Regions from separate parts of the Nocardia sp. NPDC006044 genome, predicted to be linked through region 4. Evidence: riboswitches for the same ligand, from Rfam matches in the RefSeq annotation. Region 4 holds a riboswitch; each other region holds the start of a gene.

Region 1 (3,429 bases), on a different contig from region 4:
CCTCCCGATCGAGCAGATCGCCAAGCGCTGGATCGTCGCCAGCGACCCCGACCAGGCCGTCGACCTGATCAAGCCCTACCTCGACGCCGGCCTCAACCACCTGGTCTTCCACGCCCCCGGCCACGACCAGCGCCGCTTCCTCGACCTGTTCCAGCGCGACCTCGCGCCGCGCCTGCGCGCACTGGGCTGATCCCACGAGAAAGGCTCCGCCCGTTCCGGATACGAACGGGCGGAGCCTTTTTCGTGGCTAGCTCAGGGCGTGGTCGAGGTCGGCGAGAAGGTCCTCGACGTCCTCGAGGCCGACGGAGATGCGGACCACGCCGTCGGAGAGGCCGATGGTGGCTCGGCCTTCCGGGCCCATCGCGCGATGAGTTGTGGTGGCGGGGTGGGTGATCAGCGACTTGGCGTCGCCGAGGTTGTTCGAGATATCGATGATGCGCAGGCGGTTGAGCACTTCGAAGGCGCGCTTCTTCGCCTCGTGCGCAGGCGCGTTCAGCTCGAAGGTGACCACGGTACCGCCGGCGCTCATCTGGCCGGTGGCCAGGTCGTGTTGCGGATGTGATTCCAGGAACGGGTATTTCACCCAGCTGACCGAGGTGCTGGTCTCCAGGAAGCGGGCTATGCGCAACGCGGACTCGGTCGAATGCCGCACGCGCAACGGCATCGTCTCCAAACCCTTGAGCAGCGTCCACGCGTTGAACGGGCTCAGCGCCGGACCGGTATGGCGCATCAGCGTTTTCACCGGGCCGTCGATGTAATCCTTCGCGCCGAGGATCGCGCCGCCGAGCACCCGGCCCTGGCCATCGATGTGCTTGGTGCCGGAATAGACGACCACGTCGGCGCCCAGCTCGAAACCGCGTTGCAGCAATGGGGTGGCAAAGACGTTGTCCAGCACCACCTTCGCGCCCGCGGCATGCGCGAGCTCGGTGACCCGGCGCACGTCGACGAGGGTCTGCATGGGGTTGGCCGGCGTCTCGAAGAACACGGCCTGGGTGGGCACCGACAGCGCCTGCTCCCATTGATCCAGATCCTCGCCGTCGACGAAGACGGTCTCCACGCCCCAGCGCGGCAGGATCTCGTTGCACACCACGAAGCAGGACCCGAACAGGCTGCGCGCGGCCACAAGTCGATCACCGGCGCCGAGCAGCGCGCCCAGCGCGGTGAAGACCGCGGACATTCCGCTCGCGGTCGCGAAGCACGCCTCGGCGCCGTCGAGCAGCCGCATCCGCTCCTCGAACATGGCGACCGTCGGGTTGCCGTAGCGGGAGTAGACGAAATGCTCCACGTCCCCGGTGAACGCGGCCTCGGCGGCCTCCGCGCTCTCGTAGACGAAACCGGAGGTCAGGTACAGCGCCTCCGAGGTTTCCTCGAAACCGGAGCGGCGCAACCCCCCTCGCACGCCGAGGGTCGCCGCGCCGACACCCTCGGGCAGCGGCTTGTCGAACGCACCACCTGTGATCACGACTGCCTCCCGACGACAGAGCTCCGCGACAACGCGTCCACCGAACAGCAGCTACTCATGACTGCCGCCAGGGCAGGCCGAGGGCGCGCCAGCCGGCGCCGCCGCGATGTCCGTCCGCGTCGAGCGGGCCCTCGAAGCCCTCGAGCACGTTGTACGAGGTGCCGAACCCGGCCTGGGTCGAGGCGATCGCCGCGCCGATCGAGCGCTGGCCGGAGCGACAGAGGAAGATCACCGGCGCCTCCGGGTTGTGCCCGTCGAGCGCCGTGACCAGCTGCTCGGTGAACTCGCCGTTGCGCGACCCGGTCGAATCGACCCACTCGATCAGTACGGTCGGGCGCTCGATCGAGCTGGTGTCGGGCACGCCGACGAACTTCCACTCGGCCTCGGTGCGCACGTCGACCAGGACGGCTTCGGGATTGTCGCGCAACAGATCCCAAGCCTGCTGCGGGGTGATGTCACCGGCATAACTCATCTGGACCCTCCTAGAATCCGCACTTGCCGCGCTCGGGTTTGACGCGCGGCCAGGTCGTCACCCGGAGCACCCCACCGCGGAGGAGGGTTGCCGACCAGTATTGCCGGGGCTTGACACTGGTTCTCATGACCTTCCGCTGAGATTGCCTGGACGAGGGTCACCCTGTCAAATGGCTGCTCACGGTATGAGAATGCTCAATTACAGACCAGCCATTTGTCGCCGGAGCGAGTCAGATTCCAGGTGGAAGTCTGCTCGTCGCCGTCGACCTTGGTGGTGACCGTGGCCTTCGCCCGGTCGCCGTCGCGCTGCGGATCGACGAGTTCGATGAATTCCACGGTCTTTCCGCCGCCGGAGCGCCCGGCGAGCGGGGAGCGTTTCGGATCGAAGCCCGGGCAGCCCGCACCAGGTGGGGGCACCAGGTCGGTGTTGTTGGACCCGTCGACGAAGTTGCGCACCGCGGCGGCGATCCGGTCGGAATCTGTGACATTTTTCTCAGCGGGCGACACGACCCCGCCGATGATGATCGCGCCGAGCACGATGACCGCGAGGACGGCCGCGGCGACGAACGGTGCCACGGAACGCTTGTCGGTCTGATCGACCGTGATGACCTCGTCTTCGGCGGGTGACTCCTGATCGCTCATGCCACGATGATCCCTGGTCGGCAGGGCTATCCGACGCTCGACCCCACCGGGGGCGCCACACCCGGCGAAGGCCGGTGTCCCGCGCGGGAGTCGACGCCGCGAGATCGGGTAGCCCGGACAGAACGCCTAGGGTGGCATCCATTCAGTTCTCGCACCGCCGAGGGCGGCCGTGGCCGCCACCGATAGAATCGCGAGACTGCGGCCTGCTGTCATAGCCGCGACTGAGGTGGCCACGAGCCGACAACCGCAGTGTCCGCGCCGTCAGGTGCAACCAGCCAGCGCGTAACTTAGCCTAGGCTAAGCAAGACGCCGTTAATTTGTTCTCGACCATAAGGGTGCGCGTAAAGATGACCGACCAGAGTGCAGCTGACCGCCCGCTCCGCATCGCCATCGTCGGCGCCGGGCCCGCGGGAATCTATGCCGCCGACGCCCTGATGAAGTCGGATGCCGAGGTGAGCATCGACCTGTTCGAGCGCATGCCCGCGCCGTTCGGGCTGATCCGCTACGGCGTCGCGCCGGACCACCCGCGGATCAAGGGCATCATCACCGCCCTGCACAAGGTGCTGGACAAGCCGCAGGTCCGCCTGCTCGGCAATATCGATTACGGCACCGACATCACCCTCGATGACCTGCGCACCTTCTACGACGCGGTGATCTTCTCCACCGGCGCCAATGCCGACCGCGCGCTGGGCATCCCGGGCATCGGCCTGGACGGCTCCTACGGCGCCGCGGACTTCGTCTCCTGGTACGACGGTCACCCGGACGTGCCGCGCACCTGGCCGCTGGACGCGGAGAAGGTCGCCGTGCTCGGCGTCGGCAACGTCGCGCTCGACGTGGCCCGCGTGCTGGCCAAG
Region 2 (3,429 bases), on a different contig from region 4:
GCGACGAGAGCGCGAGCGTCCCGCTGACGAGCAGCAGCACGAATCCGGCCTGCCGCACGTCGAAGGCCCGGCCCTGCGTCAGATACGTCGGAATCGCCAGCAGCGCAGCGGCATAGAACAAACCGAGCGAGAAATCCGACACGATCGCCGCGACGAACCGGCGATTGCCGAACAGCGCGGGGTCGATCAACGGATTCGCCGCCCGCCGCTCGGCGGCAATTCCGGCCGCCACGGCCGTGACCAGCACGATCGCGGCGATCAGCACCCACGGCGACAACCAGCCACGCAGGTCGCCCAGCACGAAGATGCCGACCGCCGATACCACGGCGAACGCGACCACGACCTGCCCGGCCCAATCGGTCCCGCCGCCGGGGTCAGGCGCCACCCGCGGGACCGCGACCGCGATCGCGATCAAGGCGGCGACACCGAGTGGAATATTGATCCAGAAGATCGACTGCCAGCCGAGGCTCGGCACCAGCAGGCCGCCGAGCACCGGACCGATGGCCAGCCCGAGCCCGTTCACCGAATACAACCAGCCGATCGCCTTCCCTCGATCACCCGGTGGGAAAAGCGATTCCACCAAGGTCGAGGTGCTCGTGTACAGCACGGCACAGGCCGCGCCCTGGACGAACCGCGCGACGAGCAGCACCCCGATCGACCACGACACCGCCGCACCCGCGGACGCGACCACGAACAGCCCGAGCCCGAACAGCAACACCTTTCGCCGGCCGAGCCGATCGGCCACCCGGCCGGCCGTCACCATGAACATCGACAACGCCATCAGGAAGACGCCGAGCGTCAGCTCCGTATTCGACGCTCCCGCACGCAGATCCGCGCCGATGGCGGGCAACGCGGTGGTGACGATGGTCAGGTCGACGCACCCGAGAAACGACGCCACCGCCAGTCCGGTGAACCCGATGGCCCGCCGCCGCGCGGGCAGCTCGGCGGTCACTGGCCGCCCTCCGCGGCAGTCAGCGCCGACTTGCGCTTCTTGAACCGCAGCGGCAGCCAGGCGACCCGGTCCGGATGCTCCGGCTCGACGAACAGCTCCCGCGTGCGTCCCATCGCGGCGGAGATCTTCTGCGGGTAGATCACATAGTCGAAACCCTCGTGCGCCCACAGCGGTATGATGATCGGGCATTCCTCCAAAAGATATGCGCGGCAAGACTTCCTGACCTGATCCTGATTGACTTCCGGTTCGCGCGAGAGCCGCCGCTCGATGAACCGGTCGATGGTGCTGTCGATGGCGTGCCGATACGGTTCGTCGGTCTCGTAGGCCTGCTCGATCGCGTCGTACAGATCGCCGTAGCGCGGATGGGAAAGTGCGAAGTCCCAGCGCAATATGTTTGTCGGGCAATTGATCTGGTCAATGTAACCGATATTGCGGGCGATCCACTGGTCGCCGGCGATGCGCGCCCGCGCATGCCGATCGATATCGGTTCCGCCGCTGAGGTTGTGGCGTTGCAGGGTGTCCGCGACCGCGATGGCGCAGCGGCCGAAGTTCGACCGGTTGATCAGATCACCCCCGTCTCTCGAGCGGGCTCCAGGTGTCGGTGGAGCCCGCGCTTGCCCGGGCCGCATCACGCGGCTCGGCCTGGTCTTGACCCGGGGCACCCCGCCGCGGTTGGAGGGTTGCCGGCCAGCTAGCCGGGGACTTGACGCTGGCACTCTTGACCTGACTCGAGCGTGCCGCACGCCAGAAGCGTTGTCACGCTTTTGAATCGTGCTGAGTTATGTACCCGGTCCGTCCGCGTGGCGGGTGAATTCAGCTGCCACGCAAGCCCAGTCCGCGCAGTTCCAGCGCCGCCAGTGCACGGACCGTGTCGTCGTCGCCGCGCCGCCACGCGGCCACCACATCCGTGTCGATCCGATTGAGTGTGCGCAGTGGTTGATTGGTGAGCGCGCGCAAGGCGAGCAGGTCTTGTCCGCCCCGCACGGTGCGCAGCGATACCGCCGCGGCGGCTCTTCGGATCCAGCGCAGCCGCAGGGGTAGCCAGACGAACAGGACGAGCCCGAGTGGGACGATCAGCAGGCCGATCGCGAGGGCCATGGCCAGATCGTTGGTGAGCGCCTGCTGATCGTGTCCGGCCTCGGCCATCGAGCGGGCGGCGCCCGCGGCCCGCTCGAACGGTGAGGTCAGGTCGTCGCCGACCACCGGAACCCGGCCCACCTTGCGGCCGACGTCACCGAGGCTGTCGGCGAGGCCGCCACCCGCGCCCTCCAGCTTCTGCCCGGGAACCGCGAGCTTCCGCACCAGGTCGTGCAGCCAGAGCGCGGCCCTGATCGAGCCGTACACCCACGCCGTCACCAGGAGGTCCGTCACCATTTGCCGGGCGGCGACGGGAGCCCGATCGGCGTAAATCTTCACGGATCCAGAATCCTCGGTCCGCTCAGTGAAAACAGGGCTTTCGCGTTCGATCGAGCGGGGGCGAAGCTGGACCAGCATCTGCCCGGCGCGGCCCGCGCCCGACGACGAAGGAGCTCGCCGATGGCCATCCGTTCGCTGGACGACGCGCTCGGTGCGGTGACCGAACTCGCGCCCATCGCGCGGCAGTACAGCCAGAAGGCCGAGGACGACCGTGATCTTCCGGCCGACGTGGTCGATGCCATCGCGGCCACGGGTCTGTGGGGCGTGTTCGCCCCGACCGGCGTCGGTGGCAGCGGTCTGATCGGGCTCGACGAGGCCTTCGAGATCGTGCGGGCGATCGCCTACGCGGACACGAGCACGGCATGGAGTCTGTTCATCTGTGCGACGGCGCCGGCCATCGTGGCGTCGAAACTGCCTGCCGCCGGTGTCGAAGCGGTCTTGGCCGAGGGGGTCGGGCCGATGTCGCTCGTCTTCGGCCCGAATGGCCGGAGCACGCCCACCGATGGCGGGTTCCGGGTCACCGGGCGGTGGCCGTTCGCCAGCGGAATCGGTTATGCCGGTTGGGTTATGGCGAACACCGTCGTGCTCGACGCGGACGGCGCGCCGAAGGCGGGCGCCGATGGGTCACCCGAACTCGTCTCGGTCGTCGTGCCCACCGAGGAGGTGAGCATCATCGACGACTGGCACGTGGCCGGCTTACGCGGCACGGGCTCGATGAGTTTCGCGCTCGACGACGTGTATGTGCCTGCGCGCCGGACCTTTCCGTTCTACGCGCCCGGCTCGCTCGCGGACGCGAAGTATCGGCTCCCGTTGTTCAGTCTGCTCGCGCCCGGGTTCGCCGGGGTCGCGATCGGCACCGCCGAACACGCGCTCGACGAGGTGCTCGCCGTGCTGCCGACGCGGGTCGGGCCGCCGAAATTCCAGCCCGCGTCCGAGGATCCGGTGATCCAGCGGACGGTCGGCCGGGCACAGGCCGCTATCCGGGCCGCGCGCGAGTCGACGCGAGCGGTGTTCGATACCTATGTCGACCGGCGGCTGCGCGGCGAGGACCTGAGCCGGCT
Region 3 (3,429 bases), on a different contig from region 4:
TGCCGACGCCGATCCGCTTGCCCGCCAGGCTTTTCCGGTCCTTGTACTCGAGCGTGCTCTGCTTGGGCACCTCGAGCGCGACGGTGTCGTTGCGATAGGTGGCGAAGTCGTACTTCTCCTTGCGCTCCTCGGTGACCGTCACGTTGGAGATGAACGCGTCTACCTCACCGGAATCGATGCGCACGAAGTTCTGCGACCAATCCGCCACCTGCGCATCGAGTTTCAGACCGAGAATGTCGGCGACCAGGGAGGCGAAATCGACCTCCGAGCCGACCACGGTCTTGTCGTCGTTGGCGTAGAAACGCAGCGGCGGTGCGGTGCCGGACGCGCCGGTCACCACGAGGGTGCCGCGATCGCGGATGGCTTGCGGCACTTCGGCGGCGATGCTGTCCACCTTGGCGGCGCGCACCCGGCCGGTCTGGGCGGCGGAGAGGTCGAAGGTGATCGCACCGGCGGGCTGGGCCGCGGACTCCGCTTCGGGATCGGTGCAGCCGGTGGCCAGCAGTACGACCGCGGTCGCGGCGGCGGTGGCCAGGGCGGAGAGCTTCATCGGATACCTGTTCATCAACGGACTCGGGAAAGGAAGGCGCGGGTGCGCGGGTGTTCGGGATGGTCGAGGACGGCCTCGGGCGGACCCTGCTCGACGATCGCGCCGGCGTCGAGAAACACCACGGTGTCGGCGATTTCGCGGGCGAAGCCGATCTCGTGGGTGACGATCACCAGCGCGGTGCCGCCGTGCGCGAGATCGCGGATCACATCCAGGACCTCGCCGACGAGTTCGGGGTCCAGCGCGGAGGTCGGCTCGTCGAACAGGATCACCCTGGGGCGCAGGGCAAGTGCCCGGGCGATCGCCACTCGTTGCTGCTGCCCGCCGGAGAGCCTGCGCGGGTAGGCGTCGGCCAGCTCGCCGATGCCGACCCGGTTCAGCAGCACGCGCGCCTCGGCCTCGATCTCCTTGCGGTCGCGGCGCTGCGCGGAAAGCGGTGCGATGGTGACGTTGTCGAGTACGGTCAGATGCGGGAACAGGTTGAACTGCTGGAAGACGAACCCGATGTGGGAGCGCTGCTTGCGCACCTCGCGGTCGGGCAGCGCGTGCAACGTGTTGCGGCGCAGCCGATATCCGATCAGTTCACCGTCGATGTGCACGGTGCCGGCGTCCAGCGACTCCAGGTGGTTGACCACCCGCAGCAGCGTGGACTTGCCCGAACCGGACGGGCCGATCACCGTGACCACCTCGCCGGAGCGCACGGTCAGGTCGACGCCGCGCAGGACCTCGTGTGCGCCATAGGATTTGCGGACGCCGCGGACCTCGACGGCGAGTGCGGTGCTCATCGGGTCGCTCCTCGCGGTGCGGTGGAACCGGAATCGGCGATCTCGCGCAGCTTCTGCCAGGCCCGCTGGGCGGGCGACGGCGGTGGCGTGCGCTGGGTGCCCTTGGCGTAGTGGCGCTCGATGTAGTACTGCGCCACCGAGAGAACGGTGGTGAGCACGATGTACCAGGCGGTGGCGACCAGCAGCAGCGGCACCACCCGGCCGTTGCGGCCGTAGATCACCTGAACCTGGTAGAACAGCTCGGCAATGGCCATCACCGACACGATCGAGGTGCCCTTGAACAGGCTGATCACCTCGTTGGTCGCGTTGGGCAGGATCGAGCGCATGGCCTGCGGGACCACGATCGAGCGGAATTGGCGCACCTTCGGAATGCCCAGCGCGGCAGCCGCTTCGAGCTGACCGGCGTCGACGGAGATGATGCCCGCGCGGATGATCTCGGCCGAATACGCCGCCTGATGCAACGCGAGCCCGATCACCGCCGCGGTGAACCCGCTGATCACGCCGTTCACCTCGAAGGTGAAAAACGAGGGGCCGAACGGGATTCCGACCGAGAGCGTGTTGTACAGGTAGGCGATGTTGAACCAGAACAGCAGCTGCACGATGAGCGGAATCGAGCGGAACGCCCAGATGTAGCACCACGAGATCACCCGCAGCACCGGATTGTTCGACAGCCGCGCGATAGCCAGCGCGGTGCCGAGCAGGAAGCCGAGCGCGGTGCCCCAGGCGGTGAGCTCCAGCGTCACCTTCAGCGAGGCCAGCACCGACTTCGCGGTGATGTACTTCGCGAACGTCGGCCAGTCCCACCCGGGGTTGGTGACCAGGCCGTGCACGAACTGAGCCAGCAGGATGAGCGCGACGGCGCTGATCACCCAGCGCCACGGGTGCCACTGCTTGGCCACCTTCGGCGCGGAGTCCGTCGTCGGCGCCGCGGATTCGTCCGGCGCCGCCTCGAGCACTGGTTCGGATCGGCCACCGGCCTTGTCGACGGCATCGGGTGCAATAAATGCACTCATGTCGAAGTCCTTCGGAAGAACGAACGAGACCGCGCCACATCGGGCCGCGGTCACACCACCCGGCCAGCGACGGGTGCAACGAACTGGCTGCGGGTCAGACCCGACAGCTCGCGGAGGTCACCTTGCATTGGTCGATGTGTCGGCGGCCCCAACGGGTGCCTCGGGCAGCGGCGATTCGCATTTCGGTTCTCCTCCATCGGTCCCGGCGGAAGCACCCGCACCCGGTGAACCGGGGGGTTGCTGCGACGTCGACGAGCCAGGTCTCTCGGTCGCTCTGGATGGTTGTCGCCGCTCCGGACATCGGACGATGTCAGGGTCGAGCCGAATTATCATGCCCAGCAGGAGAACCCTTAGGCAAGGGAAGCAATCATCGTGAGCGTAGATCTTGCCGCAGCCCGGTTTGCCGGGTAGGTCGGATAGCCGAATATGCGCTGGCGCAGTCTGTTCGGGGTCGGTCGACTTCGCGGGGCGGGCGCTCACGGACTCGGGCGGCTCCGCCGGGAAGCAGCATACGGCCTACCGCCGTCCGCGGGGTACGGACCCCGCGAACTGGGCGTCGGCGGTGCGGCCCTGGGGACACGCCGATAGCTTGCCGCAGGCAATAATGCCAGTTCAGGGCGTTAGCCGGAGTACCGTCAACCTTCGATTGCGTCGACGATGAGAAGAGGTCTCCATGGCCGTAGCGCGCCGTCTGACCGTATTGTCCGCTGTCGCGACCTGCTCGGTCGCGCTGGCGCTCGCGGCCCCGTCCGCGGGCGCGGCCCCGAATTCGCCCGCCGCCCCGGTTCCGCCGGTGGTCACCGACCGTTCCGGGCAGACCGGCGCCGTCGCACCCGGTGATCTGTTCGGCGTCTACAACGCCGCCATCGACGGCCTGCGCGCGTTCGGCATGCAACCGTTCCTCTACCCGACCGCGGCCGCGTACTGCCTCAACGGCAACTCCCTCGGCCTGGCCCCGGCCGTGGCCGGCGCGGTGCCGGGTCCGTGGCCCAAGACCTCGGTCACCATCCCCGGCCTCGACCTGTCCGCCGTCAAGGCCGGGCAGACCATGTTCACCTTCGTCCCCTACGGCCTGAACCAGGAC
Region 4 (3,429 bases):
TTCGATCACCACGAACGCGATCAACAGCGCGGCACCGGCGATGAGCAGGCCGAGGGTGCTGCCGGCGAGCCAGCCGTCCTCGGCCGCGCGGCTGAAGCCGTAGACGATCGAGATCAGGCCGAGCGTCACGGTGACCGCGCCGGGCACGTCGTAGCCGCCGGTCCGCGGGGCGGGCACATCCCTGACCACCCAGGCCAGCGCGCCGACCAGGGCGAGCAACGCGATCGGGGTGTTCACCAGCAGGCACCAGCGCCACGAGGCGTACTCGGTGAGCGCGCCGCCGGCGATCAGGCCGAGCGCGGCGCCACCGGCGGAGATGCCGGCGAACACGCCGAACGCGGTGGCCCGCTCGCGCGCCTCGGTGAAGGTCACCGACAACAGCGACAACGCCGCGGGGGCGAGCAAGGCCGCGAACGCACCCTGGAGCGCGCGTCCGGCGAACATCTCCGCGCCGTTCTGCGCGAGACCGGCAAGTGCCGACGCGGCGGCGAAACCGACCAGGCCGACGATGAACATCCGGCGCCGGCCGAGGTAGTCGGCCAGCCGGCCGCCGAGCAGCAGCAGGCCGCCGAAGATCAGCGTGTAAGCGGTCAGCATCCACTGCTTGTTGCCGTCGCTGATGCCGAGGTCCTGCTGGGCGAAGGGCAGCGAAATGGTCACGATGGTGGCGTCCAGCACCACCATGAGCTGGGCCAATGCGATCACGCCGAGGGCGAACCAGCGTGCCGAACTGCCTTGTCTCTGGGGAACTTCTACCGCTTGCGCAGTGTCGGTCACGGTCATCTCCTCTTCGTTCGAACTCGGTGGCTATCCTGTCAGCAAGCGACATTTGGCGTCAAGAGCAAAATGTCGCAGTACGACATTTGGCGGTTAAAGACACGAAAACAACCGGTTGCGATAAGGTGGGAACATGCTCGAGTCAGCGACGCCGACGGGCGCGAGTGCCGCAGCGGACCCACATCCCGGCCTGCGCGAACGCAAGAAGCAGCAGACCCGGTTGCGGATCATCGAGGTCGGGCTGAACCTGTGCGACACACAGGGTTTCGACGCGACGACGGTCGAGCAGATCGCCAACGCCGCGGACGTCTCGCCGCGCACGATCAACCGGTACTTCGACAGCAAAGAGGACATCGTCCTCGGGCCGGTGCAGGACTTCGGCCAGGCCGTCGCGCAGGCGCTGCGCGAACTCCCGACCGGTGGCAACGAATTGGAATCGCTGCGTACGGCGTTCTTGCAGGTGATCGACCGAGCCGTCAGCGAACCCGGCGGCGGGCCGGTCTCGTTCCGGCAGTTCCAGCAGATGCAGCGGATCGTGCGCAGCAGTCCCGCGGTCAGCGCGCGCAGCATCGAGCACGCCGACAACAAGAACATCGCCATCGCCGCGGTGGTCGCCGAACGACTCGGCACCACGCCCTGCGCGCTGCCGGTGCGGCTGATCCTCGGCTCCTGGCAGCTCATCGGTCACCTCGCGATGGAATGCGGGGAGAGCATGTTCGACTACGACGATCTGCACGAGGCCGCGACCGCGGGACGCAACTCGTTCTGCGCGGCGTACGACGAGTTCGCCCGGATCTGCGGCGGCGCGCGGACCAGCACTTCCGGCTGAGTTCGCGGATAGGTTTCGGCCGTCGCGGGACGGCCGGTTATGATGCCCTCAGGTCATGAGTGCCAGCGCGAAGCCCCGGCTCGCTGGACGGCAACCCTCCAGCAGCGGTGGGGTGCTCCGGGTGATGACCGGGCTCTCGAAGGTCGAGAGCAAGCGCGCTTTCAGGAGGTTCCCGAAATGTGTTGTTGTCCTTCGCCCAAATCCCGATAACCCTCGTAGTTCTGGCGAACAACCCTTTTCTTTGGAGCAAAGCTCATGAGTGATTCCACCGTGCCCGCGGCCGACGTCGATCCCACCGCGCAGTGGTCCTTCGAGACCAAGCAGGTGCATGCGGGGCAGGCCCCCGACGGCACCACCGGCGCCCGGGCCCTGCCCATCTACCAGACCACCTCGTACGCCTTCCGCGACACCGACCACGCCGCGGCGCTGTTCGGACTCGCCGAACCGGGCAACATCTACACCCGGATCATGAACCCCACCCAGGACGTGGTCGAGCAGCGCGTGGCCGCGCTCGAGGGTGGTGTCGCGGCGCTGCTGCTGGCTTCCGGCCAGGCCGCGGAGACCTTCGCGATCCTGAACCTGGCGTCCTCGGGCGACCACATCGTGTCCAGCCCGCACCTCTACGGTGGCACCTACAACCTCTTCCACTACTCGCTGCCCAAGCTCGGCATCGAGGTGTCCTTCGTCGACGATCCCGACGACCTGGACCAGTGGCGGGCCGCGATCCGCCCGAACACCAAGGCGTTCTACGGCGAGACCATCGCCAACCCGAGCAGCGCGATCTTCGACATCCCCGGCATCTCCGCGATCGCGCACGAAGCCGGGCTGCCGCTGATCGTGGACAACACGGTGGCCACCCCGTACCTGATCCAGCCGCTGGCGCACGGCGCCGACATCGTCGTGCACTCGGCGACCAAGTACCTCGGCGGGCACGGTTCCGCGGTGGCCGGCGTGATCGTCGACGGCGGCAACTTCGACTGGACGGTGACCGACGCGCAGGGCCAGCCGCGCTTCCCCGGCTTCACCACGCCGGACCCGAGCTACCACGGTGCGGTGTTCGCCGATCTCGGCGCGCCCGCCTTCGCGCTCAAGGCGCGCGTGCAGTTGCTGCGCGACCTCGGTTCGGCCATCTCGCCGTTCAACGCGTTCCTGATCAGCCAGGGCATCGAGACGCTGAGCCTGCGGGTCGAGCGGCACGTGGCCAACGCCAAGGCGGTCGCCGAATTCCTGACCGAGCAGCCGGACGTCACCAAGGTGATCTACGCCGGTCTGCCGGATTCCCCGTGGTACGAGCGTGCGCGGCAGCTGGCGCCGAAGGGGCCCGGCGCGATCGTCGCCTTCGAACTGCGCGGCGGTGTCGATGCGGGCAAGAAGTTCGTGGACGGATTAACCCTGCACAGCCATGTGGCTAACATCGGAGATGTGCGCTCCCTCGTGATTCATCCCGCGTCGACCACACACTCACAGCTGACGCCCGAAGAGCAACTGCTCGCCGGCGTCACCCCGGGTCTGGTGCGCTTGGCGGTGGGCATCGAGGGAATCGACGACATCCTGAGCGACCTGCGTGCCGGTTTCGCGGCGGCGGCGACGTGACGTTGAGTACCGAACCGAGTTTCGCCCGTTCGTCCGGGGTGGCCCTGCCACCCCCGGACGGGCGGCTCGGCATCATCGCCATCGGGGATATCACGCTGGAGAGCGGCGCGGTCGTCCCGCAGGTCCACCTCGCCGTGCAGCGCTGGGGCGAGCTCTCCCCCACGCTGGACAACGTGGTGCTGGTCGAGCACGCGCTGACCGGTGACTCGCACGTGGTCGGCCACCCGGAC

What was found. A riboswitch is a leader RNA that binds a small molecule or an ion and turns the genes downstream of it on or off. The one in region 4 is predicted to bind S-adenosylmethionine.
Region 1: it holds a riboswitch for S-adenosylmethionine, as region 4 does, so the genes downstream of both, ACFYO1_RS22280 (rhodanese-like domain-containing protein) here and ACFYO1_RS38130 (bifunctional o-acetylhomoserine/o-acetylserine sulfhydrylase) in region 4, are expected to answer to the same signal.
Region 2: it holds a riboswitch for S-adenosylmethionine, as region 4 does, so the genes downstream of both, ACFYO1_RS14705 (tRNA-dependent cyclodipeptide synthase) here and ACFYO1_RS38130 (bifunctional o-acetylhomoserine/o-acetylserine sulfhydrylase) in region 4, are expected to answer to the same signal.
Region 3: it holds a riboswitch for S-adenosylmethionine, as region 4 does, so the genes downstream of both, ACFYO1_RS25545 (amino acid ABC transporter permease) here and ACFYO1_RS38130 (bifunctional o-acetylhomoserine/o-acetylserine sulfhydrylase) in region 4, are expected to answer to the same signal.

Annotation. Positions count from the first base shown of each region.
Region 1 covers NZ_JBIAID010000002.1:1,027,099-1,030,527, forward strand. The annotation lists gene fgd (glucose-6-phosphate dehydrogenase (coenzyme-F420)) at 1-190, shown strand, start outside; gene ACFYO1_RS22275 (O-succinylhomoserine sulfhydrylase) at 248-1,462, opposite strand; gene ACFYO1_RS22280 (rhodanese-like domain-containing protein) at 1,518-1,934, opposite strand; SAM riboswitch class IV at 1,949-2,065, opposite strand; gene ACFYO1_RS22285 (hypothetical protein) at 2,129-2,575, opposite strand; gene ACFYO1_RS22290 (FAD-dependent oxidoreductase) at 2,923-3,429, shown strand, end outside.
Region 2 covers NZ_JBIAID010000001.1:3,240,754-3,244,182, forward strand. The annotation lists gene ACFYO1_RS14700 (MFS transporter) at 1-952, opposite strand, end outside; gene ACFYO1_RS14705 (tRNA-dependent cyclodipeptide synthase) at 949-1,581, opposite strand; SAM riboswitch class IV at 1,558-1,676, opposite strand; gene ACFYO1_RS14710 (hypothetical protein) at 1,766-2,368, opposite strand; gene ACFYO1_RS14715 (acyl-CoA dehydrogenase family protein) at 2,489-3,429, shown strand, end outside.
Region 3 covers NZ_JBIAID010000003.1:190,206-193,634, reverse strand. The annotation lists gene ACFYO1_RS25555 (ABC transporter substrate-binding protein) at 1-565, opposite strand, end outside; gene ACFYO1_RS25550 (amino acid ABC transporter ATP-binding protein) at 565-1,332, opposite strand; gene ACFYO1_RS25545 (amino acid ABC transporter permease) at 1,329-2,345, opposite strand; SAM riboswitch class I at 2,536-2,630, opposite strand; gene ACFYO1_RS25540 (hypothetical protein) at 3,019-3,429, shown strand, end outside.
Region 4 covers NZ_JBIAID010000005.1:436,410-439,838, reverse strand. The annotation lists gene ACFYO1_RS38140 (MFS transporter) at 1-783, opposite strand, end outside; gene ACFYO1_RS38135 (TetR/AcrR family transcriptional regulator) at 911-1,606, shown strand; SAM riboswitch class IV at 1,658-1,768, shown strand; gene ACFYO1_RS38130 (bifunctional o-acetylhomoserine/o-acetylserine sulfhydrylase) at 1,862-3,199, shown strand; gene ACFYO1_RS38125 (homoserine O-acetyltransferase) at 3,238-3,429, shown strand, end outside.